Regions from separate parts of the Streptomyces sp. NPDC041122 genome, predicted to be linked through region 4. Evidence: riboswitches for the same ligand, from Rfam matches in the RefSeq annotation. Region 4 holds a riboswitch; each other region holds the start of a gene.
The links. Region 4 has a riboswitch for cyclic di-AMP ahead of ACZ6B8_RS32615 (transglycosylase family protein). Riboswitches for the same ligand answer to the same signal wherever they lie in the genome.

Region 1 (7,598 bases), on a different contig from region 4:
AGATCGCCAAACAACTCTTCATCTCCGTGAAGACGGTCGAGTCGCATGTGTCGGCGGTCCTGCGGAAGTTGCAGCTGTCCAACCGTCACGAGCTGACGCGGTGGGCGACGGCACGGCGGCTGGTCTGACGGCGGCGGCCGCCGCCGTCAGGGCGCGGTCGGAGCCGACGGCGAGGTCAGGCTCCGTACCGCCCACCGGTAGTGGCCGACGGCCTTCGCGGCGCCGAGGAGCCCGGTCAGCCACACGATGAGGCCGATGCCCATGCCCTGGACGACGTCGGCGTAGGTGTCGCGGCCCGGTTCGGCGTACGCGGCGGCGGCGAAGGACGCCCACAGGCCGAGCGTGCAGACGGCGAGGGACGACAGGAGCCAGAAGAGGCTGAGCGCGGGGGAGCGCAGCCGGGCGTCGGACGCCGGGTGGTGCTCCAGGGCGAGCCAGGCGGCGGACAGCTGACGGATGCGCCGGTCGTGCCGGACGGCGAACACGACCCCGATCACGGAGGGCGCGAGCACCGCGAGGCCGAGGACCCCGAGAACCGGGCCCAGGAGGAAGCCGGAGGCGTCCTCGTCCGCGAGCATCTGGAGCGGCTGGACCAGCAGCGCCCAGCCGACGGCGGCGCCGAGGCCGCAGAGCCACAGCAGCAGGAGCCGGTCCACGCCCAAGTAGCTTCTGTGCAGCGCTTCCAGGGCCATGCCCCGGTCGGTGAGCAGCGTCTGCCGGTCCGGCCAGGTACGCAGATACACGGGGGGTGGAGGCGGCGGCAGGGTACGGCTAGGCATGGACGTGACAGTAGCGGGTGGCGGCGCGCGTGATCAGGGCCCGTTGCTCCGCCGGCGGACGGCTACCCCGCCTCCGTCGTCTCGCGCGAGCCCTCTTACGCCACCCGGGTTGCGCCTGCGAACGGCATCTGGTCGATCGGCGCGAGCCGCACCGGAGCGCTCGGGTTCGGGGCGTGGATCATCTGGCCGTGGCCCACATAGAGGCCGACGTGGCTGATGCCCGAGTAGAAGAACACCAGGTCACCGGGGCGGAGTTCGGAGCGCGCGACCCGTTGGCCGGCGTTGATCTGGGCATAGGTGGTGCGGGGCAGGGAGACGCCCGCCGCGCGGTACGCGGCCTGGGTGAGGCCTGAGCAGTCGAAGGCGTTCGGTCCGGTGGCGCCCCACACGTACGGGCTGCCGAGCGCCTTGTACGCGTAGGAAACGGCGGACGCGGCGCGGGTGTTGGGGGCCTTGGCGGTACGCGGGGAGGCGTCGCGGACGTGGGTGCGGGTGGCGCGTTCGACCGTCGGGGCGGCGAGTTCCGCGCGCTGCTGGGCCGTGAGCCAGGACAGCAGCCGTCTGGCCTCGCCGAGCTTTTCGGTGACCGTCTTCTTGTGCTTGCGCAGCTCCGCCTGGCGGGCCCGGAGGGCGGCGAGCCGGTCGTCGGCCGTGTCGCGCAGCTGTTCCACTCCGCGGAGCTGCTTGCGCACGTCCCGCAGGGCCACGGCCTGCCGACTGCCGGCGCGGTCGGCGCGTGCCGCGCGGTCCAGGAACTGCTCGGGGTCGGAGGAGAGCGCGAGCTGCACGGCGGGGTCGATGCCGCCCGCGCGGTACTGCGCGGTGGCGTACGAACCCAGGGCGTCGCGGGCGGAGTTGAGTTTCTCCGTCCTGCGGGCCGCCTCGTCGCGCAGCGCCGTGAGCGACTTCTCGGCCTTCTCGGCCTTCTCCTTCGCGCCGTTGTACTTCTCGGTGGCCGTCTCCGCCTCGCGGTAGAGCGCGTCGACCTTGGACTTCACCTCGGTGGGGCCGGGCGGTGGATCCGCGTGCCCGACGCCGTCGAACGCGGTCGCCGAGGCGGCTCCCGCGAGGGCGAGGGTGAGAGCGGTGCGAGCGGTGCGGAACGTGCTGCCGCTGAGCGAGCGCGGGCTGGGCTTGCGGTGCGCTGCCACGAAGAGGGCTCCTTACGTGTCCGGCGACGGCCCGCCACAGGGGGGAGCGGGCCGCCGCCGGGTTTCTCGGCGGTGGTGTCCGACGAGCCGTCCGGTCCGGACGGCGACGGGGAGCCGGTCACCTGGTGGAGGACGCTAAACCTGACCGTCACGGGCTGGTGACGGATTGTGCGGAACCGACGGAAGTGGGCGCCTGGATGACCGACTGTGACCGGGTCGCCCGGCCGGGGGCGCCTGCTTCGCACGCGGCTGTGACCGATGGCTGGATCGCGCCGCAGCCGCGAGGGAGCGGTGGTACGGGGGTGGCCGCCGGGAGCCGTGGGCGGCCGGGTTAGGCTCCGGCCCCATGGACCTACTCATCCATCTCTTCGTCGGCCTGCACATCATCGGCATCGCCTCGCTCCTGGGCGGTTTCCTCACCCAGATGAAGCAGATGGGCCAGGGTGCCGCCCGCTTCAGCCCCGCGATGCTGCACGGCGCGCTCGTCATGCTCGTCACCGGTGTGGTCCTCGTCGGCCTCAACCAGGCGGACGACAACGCGGTCAACAACCTCAAGATCGGCATCAAGCTGGCCGTGCTGATCGTGATCCTCGCGCTGGTCTACGTGAAGCGGGACGAGGAGAAGATCGAGAAGCCGCTGTTCGGCGCGGTCGGCCTGTTGACGGTGGCGAACATCTTCATCGCCGTGCTCTGGACCTGACACGCCGTGCTCCGGACCTGACGCGGTGCGCCGGACCTGAGCGCCGGCCTCCCGGCCGGCACGTACGCGAACGTGTGGCCCGCATCCCCCCGGGATGCGGGCCACACGCGCGTGGGGGTGCGGTTACGCGGGACGCACCACACTGTGGATCGGCATGTAGTAGATCGACTCGACGCGGACGTTCGCGCCCGGCTTCGGGGCGTGGATCATCTTGCCGTTGCCGATGTAGATCCCGACGTGGCTGATGTCGTCGTAGAAGAACACCAGGTCACCGGGTGCGGCGTCGGCGGTCTTGACGGTCGTGCCGACCTTCGCCTGGTCCCATGTGGTGCGGGGCAGGGAGATCCCCGCGGCCTTCCAGGCGTCCTGGGTGAGGCCGGAGCAGTCGTAGGAGTCGGGGCCGGTGGCACCCCACACGTACGGCTTGCCGATCTGTGCCTCCGCGAAGTCGATGACCTTCGCGGCCTTCGTGGCGTAGCCGCCGTCCGTACTCCCGGATCCCGTACCGGACCCTGTACCGGCCCCCGAGCCCGCGCCGGTGCCTGACCCCGATCCGGAACCGGAGCCGGAGTCGCCGTTCTCCCGCTCCTTCTCCCGCTGCGCGGCCTCCTCCGCCTTGCGCTTGCGCTCCGCCTCGGCGGCCTGCTCGCGGGCCAGCTTCTCGGCCTTGCGCTTGGCCTCCTGCTTCTTCTTCCGCTCGATCTCCGCCAGCCGCGCCTTCTCCTGGGCGGTGAGCTTCGAGAGGAGCTCGCGCGCGTCGCCCAGCTTCCGCTGGACGGTCTGCTTGCTCGTCTTGAGGTCGTCCCGCGCGTCGCTGAGCGTCTTGAGGCTCGTCGCGGCCTGGGTGCGCTGCTTGGTCGCCGAGGCCTGTTCCGCCTCGTACGCGTCGACCGCCTTCTTCTGGCGCGTGGTCAGCCGGTCCGCCAGGTGGTTCTGGTCAAAGTAGCCCTGTGGGTCATCGGCGAGCATCATCGTCGCCGTCTCGGAGACGGCACCGGTGCGGTACTGCGCGGCGGCGAACGCGCCGAGCTCCTTGCGGGCGTCGTTCAGCTTGTCGGCGCGCGCGGCCACGTCGTCGAGCAGACGGTCGGCCTTCTTGCGCTGCTTGTCGGTGCGCTCCTTGGCGGCGTTGTACTTCTGGGTGGCCACCCCGGCCTGCTGGTAGAGCTCGTCGACCTTCTTCTGGACCTCTTCGAGGCTGGGCTTCGCCGGTGTGGAGGGCGCTGCCTGCGCGCTCTGCGACAGGAGGGCGACGGAGGTGAGGGCGGCCGTCGTGATGCCGAGGGCGGGGGTCGTGCGGAGTGCGGATGACCGGGTCCGCGGCTTGCGGTGCGACGCCAAGGGAGGCGACTCCTTCCGTAGACCGCCTACCGGGTTAGCTGTCGGGTTCGGGCGGGTGGTCCGGAAGGTTGCCCTACGGTCCCGTACTGCGTACGGGACCGATTCACCCCAAGTTCTCGGTGGGTCCCCGGCTCCGAACATGTCGGACTCGGCGGGGGCCACCCGTTCCCGGCGGGGTTCGCCGGTGGGGGACGAGCGGCCCGCGCAGCACGCTAGCCAATTCGTGTGGCCCGTGTGAAGGTTGATGTTCGTTATGCCCGATACATTTTCGTTACTTTTCGAGGGGCCCGGCGCGAGCGCCGGAATGATGCGCACCGGCAAATGCGGACTGTGATCGTCCGCGGGCGGGGGGTAGCCGGGCGGGCGGCCGGACGTGAGGTGACCGGAACCCGCAGCGGGTTGTCAGTGGGGCCGCCTAGACTCGGGAGGCGATGAGCAGCCTCTTTGATGACAGCTTCCTGGCGGACCTGCAGCCTTCCCGGGCCGCGGACGAAGCGCCCCCGCCGCCGCCCGAGGACAGCACTCCGGAGCCCATTCCGGACGACCTGTTCAACGGGAAGTTCGACGCGCCCATGACTCGGGAGACGCACTACCGCGACGGTGCCCCCCGCCCGGTCATCGACCCGGCGTCGCTCCTGGACGGGCTGAACGAGAACCAGCGCGCGGCCGTCGTGCACGCCGGCTCCCCGCTGCTCATCGTCGCCGGCGCCGGCTCCGGCAAGACCCGCGTGCTGACCCACCGCATCGCGTACCTGCTCGCCGAGCGCGGTGCGCACCCCGGCCAGATCCTCGCGATCACCTTCACGAACAAGGCCGCGGGCGAGATGAAGGAGCGCGTCGAGCAGCTCGTGGGCCCGCGGGCGAACGCCATGTGGGTGTCGACCTTCCACAGCGCCTGCGTCCGCATCCTGCGCCGCGAGTACAAGAAGCTGGGCTTCACCTCCTCCTTCTCGATCTACGACGCCGCGGACTCCAAGCGCCTGATGGCCCTGGTCTGCCGTGACCTGGATCTCGATCCGAAGAAGTTCCCGCCGAAGTCCTTCAGCGCCAAGATCTCCAACCTGAAGAACGAGCTGATCGACGAGGAGGACTTCGCGGGCCAGGCGGCCGACGGCTTCGAGAAGACCCTCGCCCAGGCCTACGCGATGTACCAGTCGCGCCTCCGCGAGGCGAACGCGCTGGACTTCGACGACCTGATCATGACGACGGTCCACCTGCTCCGCGCCTTCCCGGACGTCGCCGAGCACTACCGCCGCCGCTTCCGGCACGTCATGGTCGACGAGTACCAGGACACCAACCACGCGCAGTACGCGCTGGTGCGCGAGCTGGTCGGCCCCTCCGGAGGCGAGGGCGACGACCCCGCCGAGCTGTGTGTGGTGGGCGACGCCGACCAGTCGATCTACGCCTTCCGCGGCGCCACGATCCGCAACATCCTCCAGTTCGAGGAGGACTACACCGACGCGACGACGATCCTCCTGGAGCAGAACTACCGCTCCACGCAGACGATCCTCACCGCCGCGAACGCCGTCATCGAGCGGAACGAAAGCCGCCGCCCGAAGAACCTCTGGACCAACCAGGGCGCGGGCGCGCGCATCACCGGGTACGTCGCGGACACCGAGCACGACGAGGCGCAGTTCGTCGCCGACGAGATCGACCGCCTCACGGACGCGGGCGACGCGAAGGCCGGCGACGTGGCGATCTTCTACCGGACGAACGCCCAGTCCCGTGTCTTCGAAGAGATCTTCATCCGCGTCGGCCTGCCCTACAAGGTCGTCGGCGGCGTCCGCTTCTACGAGCGCAAGGAGGTCCGCGATGTGCTGGCCTACCTGCGTGTTCTCGCCAACCCCGAGGACGCGGTCCCGCTGCGCCGCATCCTCAACGTGCCCAAGCGAGGCATCGGCGACCGCGCGGAGGCGATGATCGACGCGCTCTCGCAGCGCGAGAAGATCTCCTTCCCGCAGGCGCTGCGCCGCGTCGACGAGGCGTACGGCATGGCGGCCCGTTCGGTCAACGCCGTCAAGCGGTTCAACACGCTCATGGAGGAGCTGCGGACGATCGTCGAGTCCGGCGCGGGCCCGGCCGTCGTCCTGGAAGCCGTCCTTGAACGCACCGGCTACCTCGCCGAGTTGCAGGCCTCGACCGACCCGCAGGACGAGACGCGCATCGAGAACCTCCAGGAACTCGCCGCGGTGGCCCTGGAGTTCGAGCAGGACAACAACCAGGCGGGGGAGCAGGACGACGGCCAGGCGGAGGGCGAAGGCCCGACGGCAGGTGAAGGCCCGGCGGAAGGCGGCCAGGCCGAGGGGGACGAGGGGGCCGCCGCTCCGGCCGGGACCCTCTCCGACTTCCTGGAGCGCGTCGCCCTGGTCGCCGACTCCGACCAGATCCCCGACGAGGAGGACGACGGCTCCGGAGTCATCACCCTGATGACGCTGCACACCGCAAAGGGCCTGGAGTTCCCCGTGGTCTTCCTGACCGGCATGGAGGACGGCGTGTTCCCGCACATGCGCTCCCTCGGGCAGGTCAAGGAGCTGGAGGAGGAGCGCCGTCTCGCGTACGTGGGCATCACGCGCGCGCGGGAACGGCTCTATCTGACGCGGTCCTCGATGCGCAGCGCCTGGGGCCAGCCGTCGTACAACCCGCCCTCGCGCTTCCTCGAGGAGATCCCGGACACCCATCTGGACTGGAAGCGGACGGGCTCCGTCGGCGCCCCGGCGTCGTCCGGTTCCGGCGGATCGGGACCGGCCGGGGGCATCGCCTCGTCGCTGTCGTCCGCGCGCTCGCGCGCCGGCGGCGCCCAGGGCTTCGCCACGCGCCGCGCCACGGAGAAGCCGGTGGTCGCCCTGGCCGTCGGCGACCGGGTCACACACGACCAGTTCGGCCTCGGCACGGTGGTCGGAGTGAAGGGCACGGGGGCGAACGCGGAGGCGACGGTCGACTTCGGCGAGCCCAAGCCGAAGCGGCTGCTGCTGCGGTACGCACCGGTCGAGAAGCTGTAGCGCGCGCCCGCGCGGGTGAGGGTGCGCGGGCGAGGGTGCTTCGTGGCCGTGGCGGGATCGCCGCGGCGGCCACCGGAGTTACGTCGGGTCGAGGTCGTGGCTGCGCAGCCACGGCAGCGGGTCGATCGCCGAGCCGCCGCCGGGGCGCACCTCGAAGTGCAGGTGCGGGCCGGTGGAGTTGCCGGAGTTACCGGAGAAGGCGATGACCTGGCCGGCCTTGACCGGGCCGGAGGAGATCTTGTGCGAGGAGAGGTGGCAGTACCACGTCTCCGTGCCGTCCTTCGCGGTCACGATCGCCATGTTGCCGTAGGCGCTGTTCCACTTCGTGGAGACGGTGCCGTCGGTCGCGGCGCTCACCTCGGTGCCGTACGACACCGGGAAGTCGATGCCCGAGTGCGCGGACATCCAGTTGACGCCGGCCTGGCCGTAGTACGCGCTCAGCCCGCGCTGTTTCACCGGCAGGGAGAACTTGGGGCGCAGCCGTTCCTTGCGCGCCGCCTCGGCCGCGGCCTTCTTCTGCTCGGCCACCTTCTGGGCCTTGAGGTCGATGCGCTCCTGCGTGCGGCTCGCGCGGTCCGCGAAGTCGCCCGCGTCGGCGGAGAGGTTCGCCAGCTGGGTGTCGAGCTTG
Region 2 (7,598 bases), on a different contig from region 4:
TCCTCAACCCCGACCACGCCCGCACCCGGGCCCGTGACGCGGCCCGCGCGGGCCTTCCGGAACCCCTGGATCCGTAACCGGCACGGCCCTCGACGGCGATACCCGATCGGATGGCGCGGCCCGTCCCGCTATGCTCGGGGGTGCACCGACGAGGACCGTTAGCTCAATTGGCAGAGCAGTGGACTTTTAATCCATTGGTTGTGGGTTCGAGTCCCACACGGTCTACGGCTCAGGCCCAGGTCAGATGACGTCTGATCTGGGCCTGCGTGCATATCTGCGGTGAAGGGGCGGACATCATGGACTGGCGTCGATTCGCGCTGCAGATGGCGTCGATGGCGCGCGACCTCCTGGCGCAGGAGTCGGTCGGTGCCACGCTGCGCCAGATCAGCGGGTCCGCCGTCGACCTGGTGGACGGCTGCGACGCGGCGGGGATCCTCGTCGTACGCGGCAAGAAGGTGGAGACGCTGGCCGCCACCGAGCAGCTCGTCGTCGACAGCGACCGGCTGCAGGAGGAGCTCGGCGAGGGGCCCTGCCTCGACGCCGCGCGCAAGGACGTGGGGGACCGGGTCTTCCGTGTCACCGACTTCACCCGGGAGCAGCCCCGCTGGCCCGCCTACGCCCCGCGCGCCCGCGAGCTCGGGGTGGGCAGCATGATGGGGTTCCTGCTCTTCACCGAGGACGAGAACCTCGGTGCCCTCAACCTCTACTCCTGCCGTACCGGCGCGTTCACCGAGGCCAGCGAGGTGGCCGGCTGGCTGCTGGCCTCGCACGCCGCCGTCGCCTTCTCCAGCGCCCGCGGCCACGCCCAGCTGGAAGAGGCGGTGGCCACCCGGCACACCATCGGCGAGGCCATGGGCATCCTCATGGGGCGCCACCACATCACCGAGGACGCCGCGTTCGACGTACTGCGCCGTTTCTCGCAGGAGCACAACATAAAGCTGCGTGACGTGGCGCGGCGGGTGTGCGAGCACGGCGGAGTGGAGTGACCGCACGCCGGTCTCCCCGGTCTCCCCGGCCTCCCCGGTCTACGCCGTGGTCTAGGCGGCCTCCCGGGCCTCCCCGACCTCCCGGCCCCGTACGCGCGGCTCCCCCGGCTCTTTGCTGAACCGGAGGAACCTGGCCGGGAGAGCCCTCTAGAGGAACGCCGCTGCATCCGGGCCTGCTCCCCAGGTCCCCCTCTCCGCGCACCTCACACTTACGAGGACGTGCGGACCGCCGTGACCTCGAACTCCACCGTCACCTTCGAGCTGACGACGAGCGTGTCCACGGGGTTGGCGCTCGCGCCCCAGTCCTTGCGGTTGATGGTGGCGCTGCCCCGGAAGCCGGCGCGGAGCCCGCCCTGCGCGTCGCGCTCGCCGCCGGTCGACTCGACGTCCAGGGTGAGCGGCCGGGTCGTGCCGCGCAGCGTCAGGTCACCGGTGACGCGGAACCGAGTGCCGTCCACCTGCTCCACCCGGGTCGAGGTGAAGGTGATGTCGGGGTGGTGGGCGGCGTCCAGGAACTTCTTGCGCAGCGGGTCGTCGCGCATCTTGTTGCGGGTCTGCAGGCTCTTCGCCCGGATGGTGAGCCGGACGGCGGACTTCGCGGGATCGCCGCCGTCCAGGTGCGCGGTGCCCTCGAACTCCTCGAACTCGCCGCGCACTTGGGGCCCCACGGAGTGCTTGCCGATGAACCCGAGCCGGGTGCGGTCGGTGTCGAGGACGTACTCGCCGCTCAGCTCACTGAGCTCGGTGATGGTTGACATGCTTGGTCACTCCTGGAAGGGAAGAGGCGGTAAGCGTGCGGTGCAACCGGTCACGGGAGAAGGCGTCGCGGCCCGCCCCGACGATACCGCCGGTGACCACCCCTCTCCGGGCCCCTCGAGCGGCGGCCCACCCGGGGTCGAGTGGGGGCGCCCTGCCGCTCCCGCTGATCCCCGTCCACCTCGGCGTCTGGACGCTTCTCACGGTGGCCCGCACGCGCTCGGTGGCCGGGCTGCGGGCCTGGGCCGGTGGTTTCGTCGAGGGGCTGCGGACGCCGTGCGGCGGGCGCAGGCCGATGCGGTGGCGCACGGTGTGGCGGCTGACGCGACTGGGGCGGCCGCCGGTGATCTGAGTGGTGGCACGCGTCCGGACGGTCCGAGCGGCGGCGCGCGCCCGAACGGAGCAGTCCGGTCGGCGGGGGCGGCCGGGGCGGGACACGCTGGACTGCCGGGGCGGTGGGACCGACCCCGGGTGGATCCGGAGGTGCAGCAATGGCCGCAGCCGTACGTGGCACGGGGCGGCGGGCGCTCTGTCTGCTCGTCGTGCCCCTTCTCGTCCTCGCCGCGGCCTGCGGGAGTGGTCAAGGGGGCGGCTCGGGCACGCGTACGGCCGCCGCGCGCCCCCTCGACCTGCCCTTCACGCACCCCGGCGTCCTCGTCGGCAAGGAGCAGCTCGACCGGGTGCGCGCCCACGTCAGGGCGGGGGAGCAGCCCTGGGCGAAGGCCTTCGAGCAGATGCGGGGCAGCAGGTTCGCGGCGGACGACTACCGGCCGACCCCGTACCCCGTCGTGGAGTGCCCGCCCGACACCCGCCCCGGACGGGGCTGCGTCGAGGAGCGTGAGGACGCCCTCGCCGCGTACACCCAGGCGCTGCTCTGGAACATCACCGGCGACCGCGCGCACGCCAAGAAGGCGGTGCAGATCATGGACGCGTGGTCGAAGGTGATCACCGGGCACACGGAGGCCAACGCCGGGCTGCAGACCGCGTGGGCCGCCACCTCCTGGGCCCGCGCCGCCGAGGCCGTGCGCTACACCTACGACGGCTGGAACGACGGCTCGCTGCTGCGCTTCGAGCGGATGCTGCGCAACGCCTACCTGCCCCAGGTCAGGGACGGTTCCGCCGACTTCAACGGCAACTGGGACCTGGTGATGGCCGACGCCACCATGGCGATGGCCGTCTTCCTCGACGACCACGCCGCGTTCGAGAAGGCCGTGCACCACTTCCGCACCCGCGTGCCCGCGTACTTCTATCTGGAGTCCGACGGGAAGCTGCCCGTCTCCCCGGCGGGCAGCGGCATCGACACCGCCCCCGAGCTGCGGAAGTACTGGTTCGGGCAGGGCACCTTCGTCGACGGCATCGCGCAGGAGACCTGCCGCAACCTCAAGCACGCCAGTTACTCGCTGGCCGCCACCGCGCACATGGCGGAGACCGCCCGCCACCAGGGCGTCGACCTGTACGGGGAGGTCAAGGAGCGGATGCGGGCCGCCTTCGAGTTCCACTCCCGGTACCAGCTGGGCGAGAAGGCACCGGGCTGGCTCTGCGGCGGCCGGGTGCAGCGCGACATGGGGCCCGACACGGAGGTCGGCCTCAACCACCTGCGGGGGCGGCTGCACCTGGACATGCCGCTGACCGAGCGGTTCACCGAGCAGCGGCGCCCCGAGGGCACGGACGGGCTCTTCGTGGCGTGGGAGACGCTCACGCACGCGGACAACCCGTGAACGGCGGTGTGCGGGGCGGTGGCGGGGAAGTGGTTCGACGCACCCCTCCGCATGGCGTAGTGTTGTGTTCACCGACGCGGGGTGGAGCAGCTCGGTAGCTCGCTGGGCTCATAACCCAGAGGTCGCAGGTTCAAATCCTGTCCCCGCTACTGAAGGCCCAGGGCCGGAAGCATCAGCTTCCGGCCCTGGGTTTTTTTCCGGTCCCCCACGGGTTTCGCCGCCCCCGTAACCCGGTCGGCCCGCACCGGCTCGCCTCCGCTCCCCACCGGGGGAACCCTGGGTGGAGCGCGGTGATGGGCGCGGAGTCGGCGGGAGACAAGCGGTGGGGCAGCGAGGCGGAACCGGCGACAGGGGTGCCACCGCGCACGAGCGGACGTTCGTCCGCGCGCTCCCCCTCCTGCTGCTCCTCGTCGGGGTCGTGTACGACGTCTCGACCCCGCCCGAGTTCACCGCGGCGCCCCTCTTCACGGCCGCCCCGCTGATCGCCGCCCCCTTCTACTCGCTCCTGAGCACCGTCCTGACCGGCGCCGCCGCCACCGCCGCCGTCCTCGTCCTGCACTTCGGGAACGTGGGCAGCAGCCATGTCGAGGCCGTCACCGAGGTGCTCACCGTGGTCACCGTCGCGGCCCTCGCGATCGTCATCAACCGCGTCGTGCGCCGCGGCAACGACCGGCTCGCCAACGCCCGTTCCATCGCCGAGACGACCCAGCGCGCCGTGCTGCCCGAGCCGGACCCGCGGATCGGCGGGCTCGACATCGCGGCACGGTACGAGGCGGCGCAGGCCGACGCCTTCATCGGGGGCGACCTGTACGCGGTGCAGGACACCCCGTACGGGGTCCGGCTCATCGTCGGCGACGTACGCGGCAAGGGCATGGGCGCCGTCGCCGCGGTCGCCGTCGTCATCGGGGCCTTCCGGGAGGCCGCCGAGCAGGAGACCACGCTGGAGGCCGTGGCGCAGCGCCTGGAGCGGGCCCTCGCCCGGGAGGGCACCCGGCGCGACGGCCTGGACGCCTTCGAGGGGTTCACCACCGCCGTCCTCGCCGAGATCCGGCATGCCGACGGCCGGGTGCGGCTGATCAACCGGGGTCACCCGTCCCCGCTGCTGCTGCGCGGCGACGGGCGGCTGTGCGTCATGTCGGCGAGCGAGCCCGCGCTGCCGCTCGGCATGGGTGAGCTGGGGATCTGGCCGGACCGGGCCGACGAGACCGACTTCCCGCCCGGCGCGACGCTGCTGTTCTACACGGACGGGCTGTCGGAGGCGCGGGACGCGGCGGGGGAGTTCTACGATCCGGCGACCCGGCTCGGCGGGCGGATCTTCCCGGGGCGCGGGGGCCCGCGGGCGCTGCTCGCCGCGCTCGCGGAGGAGGTGCGACGGCACACCGGGGGCGGGATGACGGACGACATGGCGCTCCTCGCGGTGCGCCGGCCGGTCGCCGGGGATCCGGATGTCACCACTGGTGACTGAAGTGCGCCGCTCCGCATGACATCTGACGTACTGTCAAGGGAATGTGAAATTCCGGTGCGGACCGAGGTGGGGTCGACTCGCCCCGTTCCGCCCCCGTGCGTCCCGGTACGTACAGCCGGTCGGCGTTAACGATCAACCGGAACAGCTTGGAATACCGACCCGCTGTCTATTAACGTTCGATAACGCAGCGCGGTCGTCCCAGCCGTCACTAGAGGCGGCTCCGCGCGCACGCGCCTAATCCCGCAAGGGAGCCGGGGAACCACTAACTTGGGGTGAATCGGACCTCTGCCGCCCATGCACGCATGCCTCGATCCCGTCATGCGCGCACGCGCCGGCAGATGCCCGTAGGAGACCTTCCTGCTCCGAACCCGTCAGCTAACCCGGTAGGCGAGAAGGAAGGAAAGGAGTGCGCCCCCGTGGCGTCCAACCGGCCTGCCCCCCAAGCCGTGTACCTACCGAATGACGACGACTTCGGCGTGTACGACGAGGACCAGTTCGAGGAGTGGAACCCCACCGAGGATTCCGTCCGGCCCGTCCGCGGCAGGCACCGTGTGCACAAGAAGGGCGGCGGCGGGCTCGCCCGCAGCTCCACCGTCCTCGGCGTGGGCGTCATCGCCGCCGTCGGCGCGGGCGGCATCGCCACCGCGCAGGACGGCAAGCCGCCGGTCTCCATATCGATGCCCGACCTGCCGGGCGTGGCCGCCGTCGCCGACTCGCTCCCCGAGGCCAAGTCCCTGCCGGGCGTGGGCTCGTTGCTGGCCGACGACTCCTCCGACACCACGACGGCCGCCGCCGCGTCCGCCCCGCTCACCGCCGCCGGCGTCAGTCCCGTCGACGCCGAGCAGGGCACCACCGACGCGGGCGAGGCGCTGCGCGCCCGCATCATGCGGCAGGCCGAGAACCAGCAGCACCAGGCGGACGCCGCCGTACGGACCGCGGCCGAGGACGCCGCCGTCAAGAAGGCCGCCGAAGAGGCCGCCGCGCAGCAGAAGGCCGCCGAGAAGAAGGCGGACGCCGAGGCCGCCGCCAAGAAGAAGAAGGCGGAGGAGGCCCGCAAGGCCAAGGCCGAGGCCGCGCGCCTGGCCAAGCTCGCCAAGAGCTACGCCATCCCGACCTCCTCGTACACCCTCACCTCGCACTTCGGCGACGCCGGCGCCATGTGGTCCTCCGGCCACCACACCGGCCTCGACTTCGCCGCGCCCACGGGCACCCCGCTCAAGGCCGTGCACACCGGCACCGTCAAGGAGGCCGGCTGGGCGGGCGCGTACGGGTACCGCACCGTGCTCGAACTCGAGGACGGTACGGAGATCTGGTACTGCCACCAGTCCTCGCTCAATGTCAGCGCGGGCCAGAAGGTCACCACCGGCGAGGTCATCGGCCGCGTCGGCGCGACCGGCAACGTCACCGGGCCGCACCTCCACCTGGAGGTCCACACGCCCGAAGGCACCGGGATCGACCCGCTCGGCTGGCTGCAGGGCAAGGGCCTGAACCCCTGAGGTCCGCGCCCGCGCGGTGCTGAGTTCCCTCCGCACTCCGGCGGTCCTGGCGGCATCCCCCCCGACGCCAGGGCCGCCGGTCCGGTGGTGCGTGCACGGAATTCCGCATCCGGTGGCCTTGTTGAGGAACACATGACTCATCTGCGTACGCTCGGCTCCTCCGACCTCGAGGTCTTCCCGCTCTCCCTGGGCGGCAACGTCTTCGGCTGGACCGCCGACCGGGCCGCCTCCTTCGCCGTCCTCGACGCCTACACCGCCGCGGGCGGCAACTTCATCGACACCGCCGACGTCTACTCGGCCTGGGTGGAGGGCAACAAGGGCGGTGAGTCCGAGACCCTCGTCGGCGAATGGCTGGCCGGACGCGGCAACCGCTCCGACGTCGTCATCGCCACCAAGGTCGGCGCCCACCCCGAGTTCAAGGGCCTCTCCCCGGCCACCGTCAAGGCCGGCATCGACGCCTCCCTGCGCCGCCTCGGCACCGACTACATCGACCTCTACTACACGCACTACGACGACCCGTCGGTCCCCGTGGAGGAGATCATCGGGACGCTCGACGGACTGGTGCGGGACGGCAAGGTGCGCGCCATCGCCGCCTCCAACATCACCCCCGAGCGGCTCCAGGAATCCCTCGACCTCTCCGACCGCGAGGGCCTCGCGCGCTACGTCGCGCTCCAGCCGCACTACAACCTCGTCTCCCGCGACACCTACGAGGGCCCGCTCCAGGAGGTCGCCTCGCGCTCCGGCCTCGCGGCCGTCCCCTACTACGCGCTCGCGTCCGGCTTCCTCACCGGCAAGTACCGTCCGGGCACGAAGGTGGAGAGCGCCCGCAGCGGCGGGGTCGCGCAGTACGTGGGCAGCGAGCGGGGCGAGCGCGTCCTGACCGCGCTCGACGAGATCGCCGAGGCGCACGGCGCGCAGGTCGCGACCGTGGCGCTCGCCTGGCTGGCCGCGCAGCCCACGGTGGCGGCGCCGATCGCCTCCGCGCGCACGGTCGAACAGCTGCCGGCGCTGCTCGCGGTGGCGGACCTGGAGCTGACGCCGGCGGAGATCGCGCGGCTGACGGCAGCGTCCGCCTAGGAGCGGTGGGCCTAGGAGCGGTAGGGGTTGTAGGGGCCGTACGTGGATCCCGCGTCGTACGTGGGGTGGCCGCTCGCCGCCGGCTGGGGCCGGGGGAGCG
Region 3 (7,598 bases), on a different contig from region 4:
TCCTTGAGGCCGAGCGTGAGGGGCTGACCGTCGACCAGTGCCACGTTGTTGATGCCGAAGGACTCCTCCATCGGCGTGAGCTTGTAGAGCTGCTCCAGGACGGCCTCGGGGACGAAGCCGTTCTTGATCTCGATGACCAGGCGCAGGCCGTGCGCGCGGTCGGTGAGGTCCTTGACGTCGGCGATGCCCTGGAGCTTCTTCGAGCCGACCAGGTCCTTGATCTTGGAGATGACCTTCTCGGGACCCACGGAGAAGGGCAGTTCGGTGACGACCAGGCCCTTGCGGCGCGCCGTCACGTTCTCCACGGAGACCGTCGCGCGGGTCTTGAAGGTGCCGCGGCCCGACTCGTACGCGTCCTTGATGCCGTTCAGACCGACGATGCGGCCGCCGGTGGGCAGGTCCGGGCCCGGCACGTACTTCATCAGCGTCTCGAGATCGGCGCCCGGGTGCTTGATGAGGTGGCGGGCGGCGGCGATGACCTCGCCGAGGTTGTGCGGCGGCATGTTCGTCGCCATGCCGACGGCGATGCCCGACGCGCCGTTGACCAGGAGGTTCGGGTAGGCCGCCGGGAGGGCGGAGGGCTCCATCTCCTGGCCGTCGTAGTTCGGCTCGAAGTCGACGGTGTTCTCGTCGATCGACTCCGTCATCAGGGAGGTGGCGTCGGCCATCTTGCACTCGGTGTACCGCATGGCGGCCGGCGGGTCGTCGTTGCCGAGCGAGCCGAAGTTGCCGTGGCCGTCCACCAGGGGCAGGCGCATCGAGAAGGGCTGGGCCATGCGCACCAGGGCGTCGTAGATCGACGCGTCGCCGTGCGGGTGCAACTTACCCATGACCTCGCCGACGACGCGGGCGCACTTCACATAGCCGCGGTCGGGGCGCAGGCCCATCTCGTTCATCTGGTAGACGATGCGGCGGTGCACCGGCTTCATGCCGTCCCGGGCGTCCGGCAGGGCACGGGAATAGATGACCGAATACGCGTACTCGAGGAAGGAGCCCTGCATCTCGTCGACGACGTCGATGTCGAGGATCTTCTCCTCGTACGCGTCGTCGGGCGGCGGGGTCTTCGTGCTGCGGCGGGCCATCGCTGCTGCGGCTCCTTCACCAACAAGTGCGGGTTCTGACGCCGACCATTGTGGACTGTCCCACTGACAACGCAGACCACGACCCGTGCACCGGCGGTGTCACACGCGACTACGCCGTGGGCGGAGCGGGAACTTCGTCAGGTGCTGACACGCTTGCATACAGTGGCAGGACTGGCAGCAATGGTTCTGATCCAGCGATGATCCAGCGATCGAAGGGACGTACATGCCCATGGGTCACACGGCCACGGCCGAGGCCGGCTCCGGCGGCCTGACAGCGACCGAGCACCGGCTGGCCAACGGCCTGCGCGTGGTGCTCTCCGAGGACCACCTGACCCCGGTCGCCGCGGTCTGCCTCTGGTACGACGTCGGCTCGCGCCACGAGGTCAAGGGGCTTACCGGCCTCGCCCACCTCTTCGAGCACCTCATGTTCCAGGGTTCGAAGCAGGTGCACGGCAACGGCCACTTCGAGCTGGTCCAGGGAGCGGGCGGCTCGCTCAACGGCACGACGAGCTTCGAGCGCACCAACTACTTCGAGACCATGCCCGCGCACCAGTTGGAGCTGGCCCTGTGGCTGGAGGCCGACCGGATGGGCTCGCTGCTCACCGCGCTCGACGAGCAGTCCATGGAGAACCAGCGCGACGTCGTCAAGAACGAGCGCCGCCAGCGCTACGACAACGTCCCGTACGGCACCGCCTTCGAACGGCTGACGGCCATGTCGTACCCCGAGGGCCACCCGTACCACCACACGCCGATCGGCTCCATGGCCGACCTGGACGCGGCCACTCTGGAGGACGCCCGCGCGTTCTTCCGTACGTTCTACGCGCCGAACAACGCCGTCCTGTCGGTCGTCGGGGACATCGACCCGGAGCAGACGCTCGCCTGGGTGGAGAAGTACTTCGGCTCGATCCCGGGCCACGACGGCAAGCAGCCGCCGCGCGACGGCTCCCTGCCGGAGCGCATCGGCGAGGAGCTGCGCGAGGTCATCGAGGAGGAGGTGCCGGCCCGTGCCCTGATGGCCGCCTACCGCCTCCCCGAGGACGGCACGCGCGCGTGCGACGCGGCCGACATCGCCCTCACCGTCCTCGGCAGCGGCGAGTCCTCCCGGCTCTACAACCGCCTGGTGCGCAGGGACCGCACCGCGGTCGCCGCCGGCTTCGGCCTGCTGCGGCTCGCCGGCGCGCCGTCGCTCGGCTGGCTGGACGTGAAGACGTCCGGTGACGTCGAGGTGCCCGTCATCGAGGCCGCCGTCGACGAGGAGCTCGCCCGCTTCGCCGCGGAAGGCCCCACTGCGGAGGAGATGGAGCGCGCCCAGGCACAGTTGGAGCGCGAGTGGCTCGACCGGCTCGGCACGGTCGCGGGCCGCGCCGACGAACTCTGCCGGTACGCCGTCCTGTTCGGTGACCCGCAGCTCGCCCTCACCGCCGTGCAGCGCGTCCTCGACGTCACCGCCGAGGAGGTCCAGGAGGTCGCCAAGGCCCGCCTGCGCCCGGACAACCGCGCGGTGCTCGTGTACGAGCCGACGACCCCGGCCGACGCGGACGAGGACGACGAGGAAGAAGAGGAGGCGGCGAAGTGACCGAGGCCGCGACCATGCAGTTCCACCCCCAGCCCCAGGCGGGCACGGCCAAGCCCTGGGCCTTCCCCGCCCCCCGGCGCGGCACCCTGCCCAACGGCCTCACCGTCCTGCGCTGCCACCGCCCCGGCCAGCAGGTCGTGGCCGTGGAGATCCACCTCGAAGCGCCCCTGGACGCCGAGCCCGAGGGCCTCGACGGCGTCGCCACGATCATGGCGAGGGCCTTCAACGAGGGCACCGACAAGCACTCCGCCGAGGAGTTCGCCGCCGAGCTCGACCGCTGTGGCGCGACCCTCGACGCGCACGCCGACCACCCCGGAGTGCGCGTCTCCCTGGAGGTCCCGGTCTCCCGGCTCCCCAAGGCGCTCGGCCTGCTCGCCGACGCGCTGCGGGCCCCGGCCTTCGCCGACAGCGAGATCGAACGGCTCGTACGCAATCGCCTGGACGAGATCCCGCACGAGGCCGCCAACCCCGCGCGGCGCGCCGCCAAGGAGCTCTCCCGGCAGCTCTTCCCGGCGACCTCGCGCATGTCCCGGCCGCGCCAGGGCACCGAGGAGACGGTCACCGCCATCGACTCGGCGGCGGTGCGGGCCTTCTACGAGAAGCACGTCCGGCCCGCCACGGCCACCCTCGTCGTGGTCGGCGACCTGACCGGCACCGACCTGGACGCCGTCCTCGCGGACACCGTCGGCGCCTGGACCGGCTCCGCGGGCGAGCCGCGCCCGGTGCCGCCGGTGACCGCCGACGACCGCGGCCGCGTCGTCATCGTGGACCGCCCCGGAGCGGTCCAGACGCAGCTGCTGATCGGCCGCATCGGCCCCGACCGGCACGACCGCGTCTGGCCCGCCCAGGTGCTCGGCACGTACTGCCTGGGCGGCACCCTCACCTCCCGTCTGGACCGCGTCCTGCGGGAGGAGAAGGGATACACCTACGGCGTACGGGCGTTCGGCCAGGTGCTGCGTTCGGCGCCGGACGGCACGGGCGCCGCGATGCTCGCCATCAGCGGCTCCGTGGACACCCCGAACACCGGCCCGGCGCTCGACGACCTCTGGAAGGTGCTGCGCACCCTCGCCGCCGACGGGCTCACCGACGCCGAGCGCGACGTCGCCGTGCAGAACCTGGTGGGCGTCGCCCCGCTCAAGTACGAGATGGCGGCCTCCGTGGCGGCCACCCTCGCCGACCAGGTCGAGCAGAACCTGCCGGACGACTTCCAGGCGCAGCTGTACCGGCAGCTGGCTGCCACCGGCACCGTGGAGGCCACCGCGGCCGTCGTGAACGCCTTCCCGGAGGACCGTCTGGTGACGGTCCTCGTCGGGGACGCCGCGCAGATCGAGGAGCCCGTCAGGGCCCTCGGGATCGGCGATGTGACGGTGGTCACCGGCTGAGTGACCGTCAGGCCGGACATGTCAGGACCCCGGTGACCGCTTAGGGCGCCGGGGTCCTCATATGTCCGAATTCATATGGAGGTTGCCCGTCTGCCCTGTGGCGTGCGCTACAAAAGTCGCGTTCTGTTTGTCGATTGAAAGTGCGGCCGTTTAGCGTCGGTCCGGCTGTTCGTCGCGCAGTAAGCCGCACCCGCGGCACCGGACAGTCATCGCCGAGTCCCCGTACGGCGCGAGCCAGGGGAGCCGGGGACCCACACGTCCCTTGGGGTGAATCGGGCACCTTGCCGTGAGGCGAGGGACCCGTAGGAGACCTTCCTGCTCCGAACCCGTCAGCTAACCCGGTAGGCGAGAAGGAAGGAAAGGATCAGCCGCTTCATGGCGTTCACCCGTGCCACCGGGAAGCACCGTCGTCCGAGCCGCCTCACGCGTACCACCGCGAACGTCGCGGGCGTCGCAGCGCTCACCACCACCGGTGTCATCGGAGGCCTCGCCGGTCCGGCGCTCGCCGCCGCCGATGACGCGGCCCTCGAGCACACCGGCTTCACCCAGGCCATCTCCGTCGGCGACACGCTCGCCGAGAGCGTCGACGCGCAGGCCGCCGCCCAGCGCCAGGCCGCCGACGACGCCGCTGCCGCCCGGAAGGCCGAAGAGGCCGCCAAGAAGAAGGCCGCCGAGGAGAAGCGCAAGGCCGAGGCCGAGGCCAAGGCGAAGGCCGAGAAGGAGCGCGAGGCCAAGGAGCGCGCCGCCCGCGCGGCCGAGCGCAAGCGCCTGAACAGCTACGTCTCCCCGATCTCCGGCTCGTACGTCTCCACGGGCTACCAGACCGGCGGCGCCATGTGGTCCTCCGGTAGCCACACCGGCATCGACTTCCACGCCGCGTCCGGCACCTCCGTCCACGCGGTCGGCTCCGGCACCGTCGTCGAGGCCGGCTGGGGCGGCGCCTACGGCAACAACGTGGTCATCAAGATGAACGACGGCACGTACACCCAGTACGGCCACATGTCCTCCCTCGGTGTCTCCGTCGGCCAGACGGTCACCCCGGGCCAGCAGATAGGCATCTCCGGCGCCACCGGAAACGCCAGCGGCCCGCACCTGCACTTCGAGGCCCGTACCGGCCCGGACTACGGCTCGGACATCGACCCCATCGCGTACCTGCGCGGACACGGCGTCAACGTCTGACGGACGCGGATTTCCGCAGCATCGCTTCGAAAGCCCCGGCTCCTGGTGAGCCGGGGCTTTCGCGTGCGGCTGTGTCGGCCCCCGTCCCGTATTGGCCAAAAGATATCCATGAATTCCCGGACGCCATCGGAAATTGCGGAGCTCTGCAATAGAGTCACCGGACGAGCGTCGGCCGACCGCGCGGCGCGGGGAATTCAATGGAGGTCCGGTCAGTGGGTGGAGGTCCGGTCACGCGCATTCCGGCGCACTCGGTCAGCACGGCCATCCGGGACGACATCGTCGCCGGAGTCCACGTGAGGGGCGGCCGGCTCACCGAGGAACTCCTCGCGCGCCGCTACGGCGTCTCGCGCGTCCCCGTGCGCGAGGCGCTGCGCACCCTGGAGGCCGAGGGTTTCGTCGTCACGCGCAGGCACGCGGGCGCGTGCGTCGCGGAACCGACGGAGCAGGAGGCGGCGGACCTCCTGGAGATGCGGACGCTGCTCGAACCGCTCGCCGCGGCGCGCGCCGCACAGCGCCGCGACGACGCGCACCTGAAGGTCCTGCGCGGACTCGTCCGGCTGGGCCAGGAGCGCGCCAGGAGCGGCCTGGGGGAGGATCTGCGGTCCCTGGGCGGCTGGTTCCACGAGACGCTCGCCCAGGCGTCCGCCAGCCCCGGCCTCGGCGCGCTGCTCACCCAGCTGCGCCACAAGGTCGCCTGGATGTACGTGGTGGAGTCCCCGGCGGCGCCGGCCGAGGCGTGGTCCGAGCACGCCGCGATCCTCGACGCGGTGGCCCGCAAGGACGCGGGGCGGGCCAGGGCGCTCGCCGCCGCGCACGCCGAGCGGACGGCGGCCGCCCAACGGCTGCGTCCCGCACGGCGGGCGGAGCGCGACGGTGTGAGGGATCCGCAACATGCCGTCAACACGGTGAGCCTCCGGAATTAACGGAGGAGCCGTATAAACAGAGGGACCTTATGGAAAGAGGGGGCCGCGCGAAAATGCGGGAATTCTGGGCCCTGTTTTTCGGTGTGCGCCGTGAAAACGTTGAAGGGGTCACCCGGAAAATTCCGGGTGACCCCTTCAACGATTTTCAGGAACGCGTCCTAGACCGTCTCCGGAAGCTCCTCGAGCCCCTCCGAGACGAGCTTCGCCAGCCGGTCGAGGGCGGCGTCGGCACCCTCGGCGTCGGAGGCGAGCACGATCTCCTCGCCGCCCTGGGCGCCCAGGCCGAGCACCGCGAGCATCGAGGCGGCGTTGACCGGGTTGCCGTCGGCCTTGGCGATCGTCACGGGGACGCCGGCGGCCGTGGCCGCGCGGACGAAGATGGAGGCGGGTCGGGCGTGAAGGCCCTCGGCCCAGCCGACGTTGACGTGGCGCTCAGCCATGTGTTGCTGCCCTTCCAGGTGTCTCACACTTGTCTAGACCAGTGTCTCATGCCGTCACGGGTGCTCCGTCGGACATACGTCCTGGTCCCGATGGCCGTTCGACCCGTCCTAGCCTGCCCCGGCCCCGGCGGCCGCGCGACCCGTACCCTGGCCCCATGCAGACCGCGTCGGATCAGCAGGATCGGCACGACTACCCCGCCCACTGGGAAGCCGATGTGGTGCTGCGCGACGGAGGGACCGCCCGGATCAGGCCCATCACGGCCGAGGACGCGGACCGGCTGGTCAGCTTCTACGAACAGGTGTCGGACGAGTCGAAGTACTACCGCTTCTTCGCGCCCTATCCGCGGCTGTCCGCCAAGGACGTCCATCGTTTCACCCACCACGACCAGGTCGACCGGGTGGGGCTCGCGGTCACGGTGGGCGGCGAGTTCATCGCGACCGTGCGCTACGACCGCATCGACGAGCGCGGCATGGCCGCCAGCGCGCCCGCCGACGAGGCCGAGGTCGCCTTCCTCGTGCAGGACGCCCACCAGGGCCGCGGTGTGGCCTCCGCGCTCCTGGAGCACATCGCCGCCGTCGCCAGGGAGCGCGGCATCCGCCGCTTCGCCGCCGAGGTGCTGCCCGCCAACACCAAGATGATCAAGGTGTTCACGGACGCCGGCTACCAGCAGAAGCGCAGCTTCGAGGACGGCGTCGTCCGTCTCGAGTTCGACCTGGAGCCCACCGACCGCTCACTCGCGGTGCAGCGCGCCCGTGAACAGCGTGCCGAGGGCCGCTCCGTGCAGCGCCTCCTGACGCCCGGCTCGGTGGCGGTGATCGGCGTGGGGCGGGCCGCGGGCGGCGTGGGCCGCAGCGTCCTGCGCAACCTCAGGGACTCCGGCTTCACCGGGCGGCTTTCCGCGGTGAACAGCGCGTTCGACGAAGAGACCGACGGCCCGGACATCGAAGGGGTGCCGGCGTTCCGCTCCGTCGCGGACATCGAGGAGCCCGTAGACCTCGCGGTGATCGCCGTCCCC
Region 4 (7,598 bases):
CATGCCGCCCGCGCTCGGGAAGCCCTCCAGGACCTCGATGGCGTCACGGCGCGCGAGGTAGTCCTCGTGCGCGGCGCGGTACGCGGCGGCGAGCTCCGGATCGGTCTGCAGCCGCTCCGACATCTCCTTCATCACACCGTTGGCCTCCAGGGTGCCGATGGCGGAGGCGGCCCGGGGGCACGTCAGGTAGTACGTCGTCGGGAAGGGCGTCCCGTCCGGGAGGCGCGGCGCCGTCTCGACGACGTCCGGCTGCCCGCAGGGGCAGCGGTGCGCGATGGCCCGGAGCCCGCGCGGCGGGCGGCCGAGCTGCTGCTTGAAGGCCTCGACGTCGGCGTCGGTCGGCTCGGTGCGCTCAGTGGTCGGCGGGGGCGTTTCCATGCCTGTCTTTCCATCGGTCGTCAGTTGTCGGGGCGGTCGGCCTTGTCGACGCCGTCCCAGACGTTGGAGTACCAGGGGCGGGCGGCCGCGCCCTGGTCCGGGCGCCGGCTGTGCGCCGCCGCGGGGTCGATCACCGTGAAGCCGGTCTCGCCGGGCATCACGTAGTGCAGCCGGTCGCGGATGCGCTGCTCCGCGTACGCGTCGTCCTGCCAGCGGGCCTTCTCGTCGCGCAGCTTCTCGACGTCCGCGTGGTGCTCGGCCTGCTGCCGGCGCAGGTCGTCGATCTCGGCGCGCTGGGAGACGTACTGGCGCATCGGATAGGCGAGCGCGACGACCAACGAGCAGAGCACGAGGGCGAGAAGGGCGGCGCGGCCGGTGAGCCGGGAGCGGCGGGCCTGACGCTTGGTCTGGGAGCGGTAGACGCGCTCGGCGGTCTGCTCGCCGAGCAGCCGCAGGCGGGTCGCGGTGGAGAACCGGTCCTTGGTCCCGGCCTTGGCCATGGTTCCGCCTCCCCAGAGCTGCGCGTATACGTGCGTACGTCCCCGCACACGGTACGGGACCGGGTGCGGGGACGTACGTAACTACATGGCTGAGGGAGCCGCTGTGACTCCCCCGCGCCTACTGGTCCGCGAAGCGACTGTGCCTACTGGTCCGCAAAGCGGAACCGCGGGAAGGCGCTGCGGCCGGCGTAGACGGCCGCGTCGTCGAGGATCTCCTCGATGCGGAGCAGCTGGTTGTACTTGGCGACGCGCTCGGAGCGGGCCGGGGCGCCGGTCTTGATCTGGCCGCAGTTGGTGGCGACGGCCAGGTCGGCGATGGTGACGTCCTCGGTCTCGCCGGAGCGGTGGGACATCATGCACTTGAAGCCGTTGCGCTGGGCCATCTCGACGGCGTCCAGGGTCTCGGTCAGCGAGCCGATCTGGTTGACCTTGACGAGCAGGGCGTTGGCCGAGTTCTCCTCGATGCCGCGGGCCAGGCGCTCGGGGTTGGTGACGAACAGGTCGTCGCCGACGAGCTGCACCTTGTCGCCGAGCTTCTCGGTGATGGTGTTCCAACCGGCCCAGTCGTCCTCGAACAGCGGGTCCTCGATGGAGACCAGCGGGTACGAGGCGACGAGCTCCGCGTAGTACTCGGTCATCTCGGCGGCCGAGCGGGACTTGCCCTCGAACTCGTAGGAGCCGTCCTTGTAGAACTCGGACGCGGCGACGTCGAGCGCCAGCGCGACCTGCTCGCCCGGGACGTAACCGGCCTGCTTGATGGCCTCCAGGATGAGGTCGAGCGCGGCGCGGTTGGAGTCCAGGTTCGGGGCGAAGCCGCCCTCGTCGCCCAGGCCCGTGGAGAGGCCCTTGTCCTTCAGGACCTTCTTGAGGGTGTGGTAGACCTCGGTGCCCCAGCGCAGCGCCTCGGAGAACGACTCGGCGCCGATCGGCGCGATCATGAACTCCTGGATGTCGACGTTGGAGTCGGCGTGCGACCCGCCGTTCAGGATGTTCATCATCGGGACGGGCAGCAGGTGCGCGTTCGGGCCGCCGAGGTAGCGGAACAGCGGCAGGTCGCTGGCCTCGGAGGCGGCGTGCGCGACGGCGAGCGAGACGCCGAGGATGGCGTTGGCGCCGAGCGAGCCCTTGTTGTCGGTGGCGTCCAGGTCGAACATGGCCTGGTCGATCAGGCGCTGCTCGGTGGCGTCGTAGCCGACGAGCTCCGGGCCGATCTGCTCGATGACGGCGAGGACGGCCTTCTCGACACCCTTGCCCTGGTAACGGTTGGGGTCACCGTCACGGAGTTCGATGGCCTCGAAGGCACCGGTGGAGGCACCGGACGGAACGGCGGCACGACCGGTGCTGCCGTCGTCGAGGCCGACCTCGACCTCGACCGTGGGGTTGCCTCGGGAGTCCAGGATTTCCCGGGCTACGACGACGTCGATGGACGGCACGAGCATCTCCTTCTGGGATGTGACGCGTTTACGCGGGCCGCTTCGGCCCCTGCGTCTCCTGAGCCTAACCGGCTCCGGGGCTTCAGCCAGCCGACCGCCCGTCCCGTGGGACGGACAAGAGCCGAAATCCCCGGGAAACAGGACGGAAGACCGCGTTTCTACTCGCTGGTAGCGAACACGGCGGGGGCGTGCGGCGGTGGTACGGGACGTGGATCCGGGGGCGGACATGGCCCCGCCCCGGTGCGTACGGGGGATACGCGCACCGGGGCGGGGAGCCCGTGGGGACGGGGTGGCCGCACCTCCGCCGAGGCACGGCCGGGTGGGACCGGAGGGTCAGCTGAGGTGCAGCTGCTGGCCCGGGTAGATGAAGTCGGCGTCGTCGATGATGTCGCCGTTGAGCTTGTAGACCTTCTGCCAGCCGCCCTTGACGTGGTGCGACTGGGCGATCTTGGAGAGGGTGTCGCCGGTCGCGACCTTGTACTCGCCGTCGCCCTTCTTGACCGTCTTGCCGGTCGGGGTCTCGACGGTCTTCTTGGACTCGGTCTGCGGCGTGGGCTGCGGCTTCGGCGCGGCCTGCTGCTGCTCCGGAGCGGCCTGCTGCTGCGTCTGCTGCGGCTGCGGCTTCTCCTGCTGCTGCGGGGCCTGCTCCTGCTGGCCGCCACCGCTGCTGGGGGAGGCGCCCGAGAGGCCGACACCGCAGGACGGCCAGGCACCCTTGCCCTGGCCGGCGAGGACCTTCTCGCCGATCTCGATCTGCTGGGCCTTGGAGGCCTTGTCGGCGGACGGCGCGTACTTGGTGCCGCCGTACGCGGCCCAGGTGGACGGCGAGAACTGCAGACCGCCCTGGAAGCCGTTGCCGGTGTTGATGGACCAGTTGCCGCCCGACTCGCACTGGGCGACGGCGTCCCACTCGGAGGTGGTGGCGGCGGAGGCCGAGCCGGCCGCCATCAGCGGAGCGGCGACGGCGGCACCGGTCACACCGACGAGCGTGGCGACACGCGTGGCCTTGGACGGACGACGGTGCTTGCCCTTGCTGGAAAGCAGCATGAGTTGATCCCCTACACCGACGCCTGCGAGGTGAGCTGTCGGGTTCGGGCCGATGTGGTTGCCCGGTCGCACTCCTTGAGCGCGACTTCACCCCTAGCCGTTCCCGTCCGTCTCGCGGCGCTCAGCCTCTCGGCTGCCCCACCCCTCAACGGACGGACCCGGCACAAACCTTGGGTCCCCCGCTCCTGCCGACGGCGCTCTTGAGCGACGACTGTTCCCGTCCGGCCGTTGGCAGGATTCGGCGTACCGACCGGCGGGGCTCACCAGTGGCGAGCGGTGACGACGGTAATCACGTCTTCCACACAATTTCAAAGACGATCAGGGCTTCTGAGACCCATGTCTCACTTGCGCCAAAGCAGACATACGACGCGAAGACCCCGCCCGACTCTTCGTCAACTACCGTTACTTTTCGCCCAGATCGAGGCTCTGACCGGGCAGGATGAGGTCCGGGTCGCCGCCGACGGTCTTCTTGTTCCCGGCGTAGAGCTCGTGCCAGCCGCCCGCCACGTCGAGGTCGTCGGCGATGCGCGAGAGGTTGTCCCCGGAGCGCACCGTGTACGACCCGTCGGCGACGGCACCGTCGCGGTCGGCGCCGCGCGAGGCGTGCCGGCCGGGACGGTCGCCGCCGGCCCGCTCGCTCGCGTCGGCGTCGCCGCGGTGGCGGCCCGCCGAGGCGCCGTCCGAGCCCTCGGCGGGCGCGGTCGACCCCGCGGAGCCGGGCGAAGAGGGGTCCTGCGGGCCGGACTTGCCGTCGGCGTCCGCGTCATCCGCGTCCGCCGCGCCGCCCTTGCCGTCCTTTTCGCCGGACTCGTCGTGATTCTTGTCTCGTGCGCCGTCGGCGGAGCCGGGCGTGTCGGAGTCGGCTGACGGTTCGCCGGCGTCCGTGGACGGGTCGGCCTTCTCGCCCTCGTCCTCGTCCGTGCCCTTGTTCTTGTCCGCGGAGTCCTTGGCGGCGTCGTCCGCACCCTTGGCGTCCCCGGAGTCCTTCGCGCCGTCGGCCTTGCCGCTCCCGGTCGAGCCGGTGGAGCCGGACGAGTCGTCCGGGGCCTGCGGAAGAGGGGCTCCGGGGTCGACGTCGGCCGCGGCGCCGCCGTCGGTGAGTCCGGCGATCGGGGCGCAGCTCGGCCAGGCGTCGGTGCCCTTGGCGTCGAGGACCTTCTCGGCGACGGCGATCTGCTGGGACTTGGAGGCCTGGTCGGGGCTGGGCGCGAACTCGAGGCCGCCGTAGGCCTCCCATCTCTCCTGGGAGAGCTGGAGCCCTCCGTAGTAACCGTTGCCCGGATTCGCGCTCCACGCGCCGCCGCTCTCGCACTGGGCGAGCTTGTCCCACGTGGCGGTGTCGGCCGCGCTCGCGCTGGTGGCGGCGAGCAGCGGGATGGCGATGGCTGATCCGGTGACGCCTGCCGCGACGACGAGTGCCGGGGCCTGGCGGGGGCGTCGGTGACGACCATGGCCGGAGAGCATGCGGGTGCCTTTCAGGAGACTGCAGCGACAACTGGGGCGCCCGGGGGCGCTCAAGTCGTCGTGAACGTAGCCGCAGTCGAACGCTTGTCACAAGTCGATGCAGCGGAGATCACGTGAACATCACAGTCCTGACGACCCGTCAGTCCCGGCCCCGGGGCTGTGCGTCCGTGAACTCCACCGGCAGCGTGCGCAGTCCCCGCATGATCAGTCCGCCACGCCACCGCAAATCGGCGGGATCCGCCGCGAGTTGCAGGTCGGGAAGGCGCCGGAGCAGTGTCGCGAGGGCGGTCCGGCCCTCCAGGCGGGCCAGGGGTGCGCCGAGGCAGTAGTGGATGCCGTGGCCGTATCCGAGGTGCTGATTGTCACGGCGGGAGAGGTCCAGGGTGTCGGCCCGGTCGAAGCGGCGGGGGTCGCGGTCCGCGGCGGCGAGGACGACGAGCACGGGGTCGCCGGCGGCGATGTCCCGGCCGCCGATGCTGAGCGCCTCGGTCGCGAACCGCCAGGTGGCGAGCTCGACGGGACCGTCGTAGCGCAGCAGTTCCTCGACGCCGGTCTCCAGGAGCCCGGTGTCGCCGTCGGCGAGCGCCCGTTGCAGCCGCTCGCGCTGCTCAGGGTGGGTGAGGAGCGCGTACAGGCCGTTGCCGATGAGGTTGACGGTGGTCTCGAAGCCGGCGAAGAGCAGGATGAAGGCCATCGCGGCGGCCTCGTTCTCGGTGAGGTGCTCGCCGTGGTCGGAGGCCTTGATGAGGCCGGAGATGAGGTCGTCGCCGGGGTCGAGGCGCTTGCGGTGGATGAGCTCGGCGAGATAGCCGCGCATCTTCTTCACGGACCGGGCCACTCCGCCGCGGGGCCCGCCGCCGTGCCGGATCATCATGCCCGCCCAGTCGCGGAAGTCGTCCTGGTCCTCGCGGGGGACGCCGAGCAGGTCGCAGATGGCGTGGATGGGGAGCGGGAAGGCGAACTCGTGGATGAGGTCGGCCTCGCCGCCGGGGCCGCCGCCCTTGGCGATGATCGTGTCGATGAGCTGGTCCGTCAGCTCCTGCACCCGGGGCGCGAAGGCGGCCACGCGGCGCGGCGTGAACGCCTTGGCGACGAGCCGGCGGAGCCGGGTGTGGTCCGGCGGGTCGATGTTGAGCAGATGGGTCATCAGCTCGGCCTTGCGCTCGCCCGGGATGCCGGTCCTGCCCTTGGCGTGGGCGGGCTCGTCGTGATGCGCCGGGTTCTTGCTGAGCCGCTGGTCGGCGAGGGCCTCCCGGGCGTCCGCGTACCGGGTGACCAGCCAGGCCTCCACCCCGCTCGGCAGGCTGGTGCGGTGCACCGGCGAGTTCTCCCGCAGCCAGGCGTACGCCGGGTAGGGGTCGGTGGCGAACTCCCAGCTGAAGAGCTCGGGCTGCGGGGAGCCTCCCGTGGCGGGGCAGGGGGTGACGGCTGGCGGCTGGTCGTGCATGCGGTCGACGGTATCCGCTCATGAGGGCCCGTCCGACCGTTCCCTTCGTGGGCTTGCGCCCGGTGCGGCGCGTGTGCCGGGCGTCGCGGAGCAGAAGGGAAGGGTGGCCGGACAGATCCTAGGGGGGCGTCGGGCGCAGCGGGCCCTTCAGGCGGCGGGCGGCCGACTCGTCGCCGGTGGCGCGGGCGACGCGGAAGTAGTGGTCCGCCAGGTGCTGGTGGACCTGGCCGAGGAGCGCCGCCGCGCCCGGCTCGTCCGCCTCGGCGGCGGCCGTGAGATAGGGGACCGCCTCCGCGTAGGCGACGCGGGTGGCGAGCAGATGGCCCAGCTCGGCCGCGGCGCGGGAGTCCCCGCGGTCCGCCGCGTCGCGGAAGAGCTCCTCGGCGCCCGCGAGGTCTCCCTCGTCGCGGGCGAGCCGGCCGAGCCAGAGCAGGGCGTGCACGTCCCCGCTCGTCGCGCGCGGCGTGAGCGCCAGCCGGAAGCCGGCGACCAGGGCGTCCAGCTCGGCGGTGTCGTGCGGTTCCAGCTCCCGGTAGGCGCGGATCCACGCGCTGTCCGGCAGCGGCCCGGTGCCGGGAGAGCGGGCCGCGTCCGCGACCAGCGAGCCGCACGCCCGCCAGGTGCCGGGCCACTCGCCGGGCACGAGCAGTCCGCTCACCCCGTGCCGGAGCGCGGCGGCCCAGGCCAGCGCGGCGTCGAGCTCCTCGCGCCCGGCGACGTCCGCCTCGGCCCCCTCCGCCCCGTACTCCGCCGCGTACTCCTCCTGGAACCGGGTCAGCAGCTTCGGTGTGACGCCCCGGGTGAGTCCGCACCGCGCGAGGTCGATCGCCGCGCGCACCAGCAGGTGCCCGAGCGGGTGCGGGCCGCCGCGCCGGGCGGACCTGCGCCACTCGTCCCACAGTTCGGGCCCCACCGCGAGGTACTCCGTCACGCCGAGCGTGCCGCGCCAGCGCACGGCGTCCACCAGTCGCGGGTCGTCCGCCGCCGCGAGCCGCGCCAGTTCCGCCGCGCTCCAACGGCACGTCAGCTCGACGGTGGCGGCGGCGCCGAGGACGCGCGAGGCCGGGCCCGCGCCGAACCGGTGCGCGTCGTACGCCTCGTCCCGCATCGTCGCGAGCACCAGCACGCCCTCCTGGGTGAGCCGGGCGAGCAGGCCCGCCGTGAGGCCGTGCTCGCCGAGGTGGTCCTCCAGGTCGTCGAGCCACACCACGTGCCGGGCCCCGGGAGCGCGGTCCGGGATCCTGCCCGGCAGGTCGCGCAGGTCGGTCCCCGGCTGCGGGGCGTGGACCCGGGCGTCGTCCCCGGCGCCCTGCCGCAGCGCGGCCCAGG

Region 1: another riboswitch for cyclic di-AMP. It lies ahead of ACZ6B8_RS04910 (C40 family peptidase); the one in region 4 lies ahead of ACZ6B8_RS32615 (transglycosylase family protein).
Region 2: another riboswitch for cyclic di-AMP. It lies ahead of ACZ6B8_RS12385 (M23 family metallopeptidase); the one in region 4 lies ahead of ACZ6B8_RS32615 (transglycosylase family protein).
Region 3: another riboswitch for cyclic di-AMP. It lies ahead of ACZ6B8_RS07005 (M23 family metallopeptidase); the one in region 4 lies ahead of ACZ6B8_RS32615 (transglycosylase family protein).

The regions. Positions count from the first base shown of each region.
Region 1 covers NZ_JBVIYQ010000001.1:1,127,906-1,135,503, reverse strand. The annotation lists gene ACZ6B8_RS04930 (LuxR C-terminal-related transcriptional regulator) at 1-128, shown strand, start outside; gene ACZ6B8_RS04925 (hypothetical protein) at 147-779, opposite strand; gene ACZ6B8_RS04920 (C40 family peptidase) at 875-1,930, opposite strand; gene ACZ6B8_RS04915 (hypothetical protein) at 2,277-2,630, shown strand; gene ACZ6B8_RS04910 (C40 family peptidase) at 2,754-3,971, opposite strand; cyclic di-AMP (ydaO/yuaA leader) riboswitch at 3,980-4,135, opposite strand; gene ACZ6B8_RS04905 (ATP-dependent DNA helicase) at 4,403-6,970, shown strand; gene ACZ6B8_RS04900 (M23 family metallopeptidase) at 7,049-7,598, opposite strand, start outside.
Region 2 covers NZ_JBVIYQ010000003.1:31,308-38,905, reverse strand. The annotation lists gene ACZ6B8_RS12425 (amino acid permease) at 1-77, shown strand, start outside; tRNA gene ACZ6B8_RS12420 (tRNA-Lys) at 153-225, shown strand; gene ACZ6B8_RS12415 (GAF and ANTAR domain-containing protein) at 297-986, shown strand; gene ACZ6B8_RS12410 (YceI family protein) at 1,196-1,744, opposite strand; partial or broken gene ACZ6B8_RS12405 (glycosyltransferase family 2 protein) at 1,897-2,094, shown strand; gene ACZ6B8_RS12400 (alginate lyase family protein) at 2,234-3,460, shown strand; tRNA gene ACZ6B8_RS12395 (tRNA-Met) at 3,536-3,609, shown strand; gene ACZ6B8_RS12390 (PP2C family protein-serine/threonine phosphatase) at 3,783-4,925, shown strand; cyclic di-AMP (ydaO/yuaA leader) riboswitch at 5,147-5,330, shown strand; gene ACZ6B8_RS12385 (M23 family metallopeptidase) at 5,342-6,421, shown strand; gene ACZ6B8_RS12380 (aldo/keto reductase) at 6,554-7,498, shown strand; gene ACZ6B8_RS12375 (PrsW family intramembrane metalloprotease) at 7,510-7,598, opposite strand, start outside.
Region 3 covers NZ_JBVIYQ010000002.1:148,756-156,353, forward strand. The annotation lists gene ACZ6B8_RS06990 (DNA gyrase/topoisomerase IV subunit A) at 1-1,082, opposite strand, end outside; gene ACZ6B8_RS06995 (M16 family metallopeptidase) at 1,306-2,658, shown strand; gene ACZ6B8_RS07000 (M16 family metallopeptidase) at 2,655-4,040, shown strand; cyclic di-AMP (ydaO/yuaA leader) riboswitch at 4,241-4,402, shown strand; gene ACZ6B8_RS07005 (M23 family metallopeptidase) at 4,416-5,219, shown strand; gene ACZ6B8_RS07010 (GntR family transcriptional regulator) at 5,432-6,142, shown strand; gene ACZ6B8_RS07015 (HPr family phosphocarrier protein) at 6,301-6,582, opposite strand; gene ACZ6B8_RS07020 (bifunctional acetate--CoA ligase family protein/GNAT family N-acetyltransferase) at 6,738-7,598, shown strand, end outside.
Region 4 covers NZ_JBVIYQ010000010.1:331,081-338,678, reverse strand. The annotation lists gene ACZ6B8_RS32630 (DUF501 domain-containing protein) at 1-378, opposite strand, end outside; gene ACZ6B8_RS32625 (FtsB family cell division protein) at 399-878, opposite strand; gene eno (phosphopyruvate hydratase) at 1,022-2,311, opposite strand; gene ACZ6B8_RS32615 (transglycosylase family protein) at 2,645-3,358, opposite strand; cyclic di-AMP (ydaO/yuaA leader) riboswitch at 3,363-3,532, opposite strand; gene ACZ6B8_RS32610 (transglycosylase family protein) at 3,761-4,822, opposite strand; gene ACZ6B8_RS32605 (cytochrome P450 family protein) at 4,962-6,269, opposite strand; gene ACZ6B8_RS32600 (tetratricopeptide repeat protein) at 6,388-7,598, opposite strand, start outside.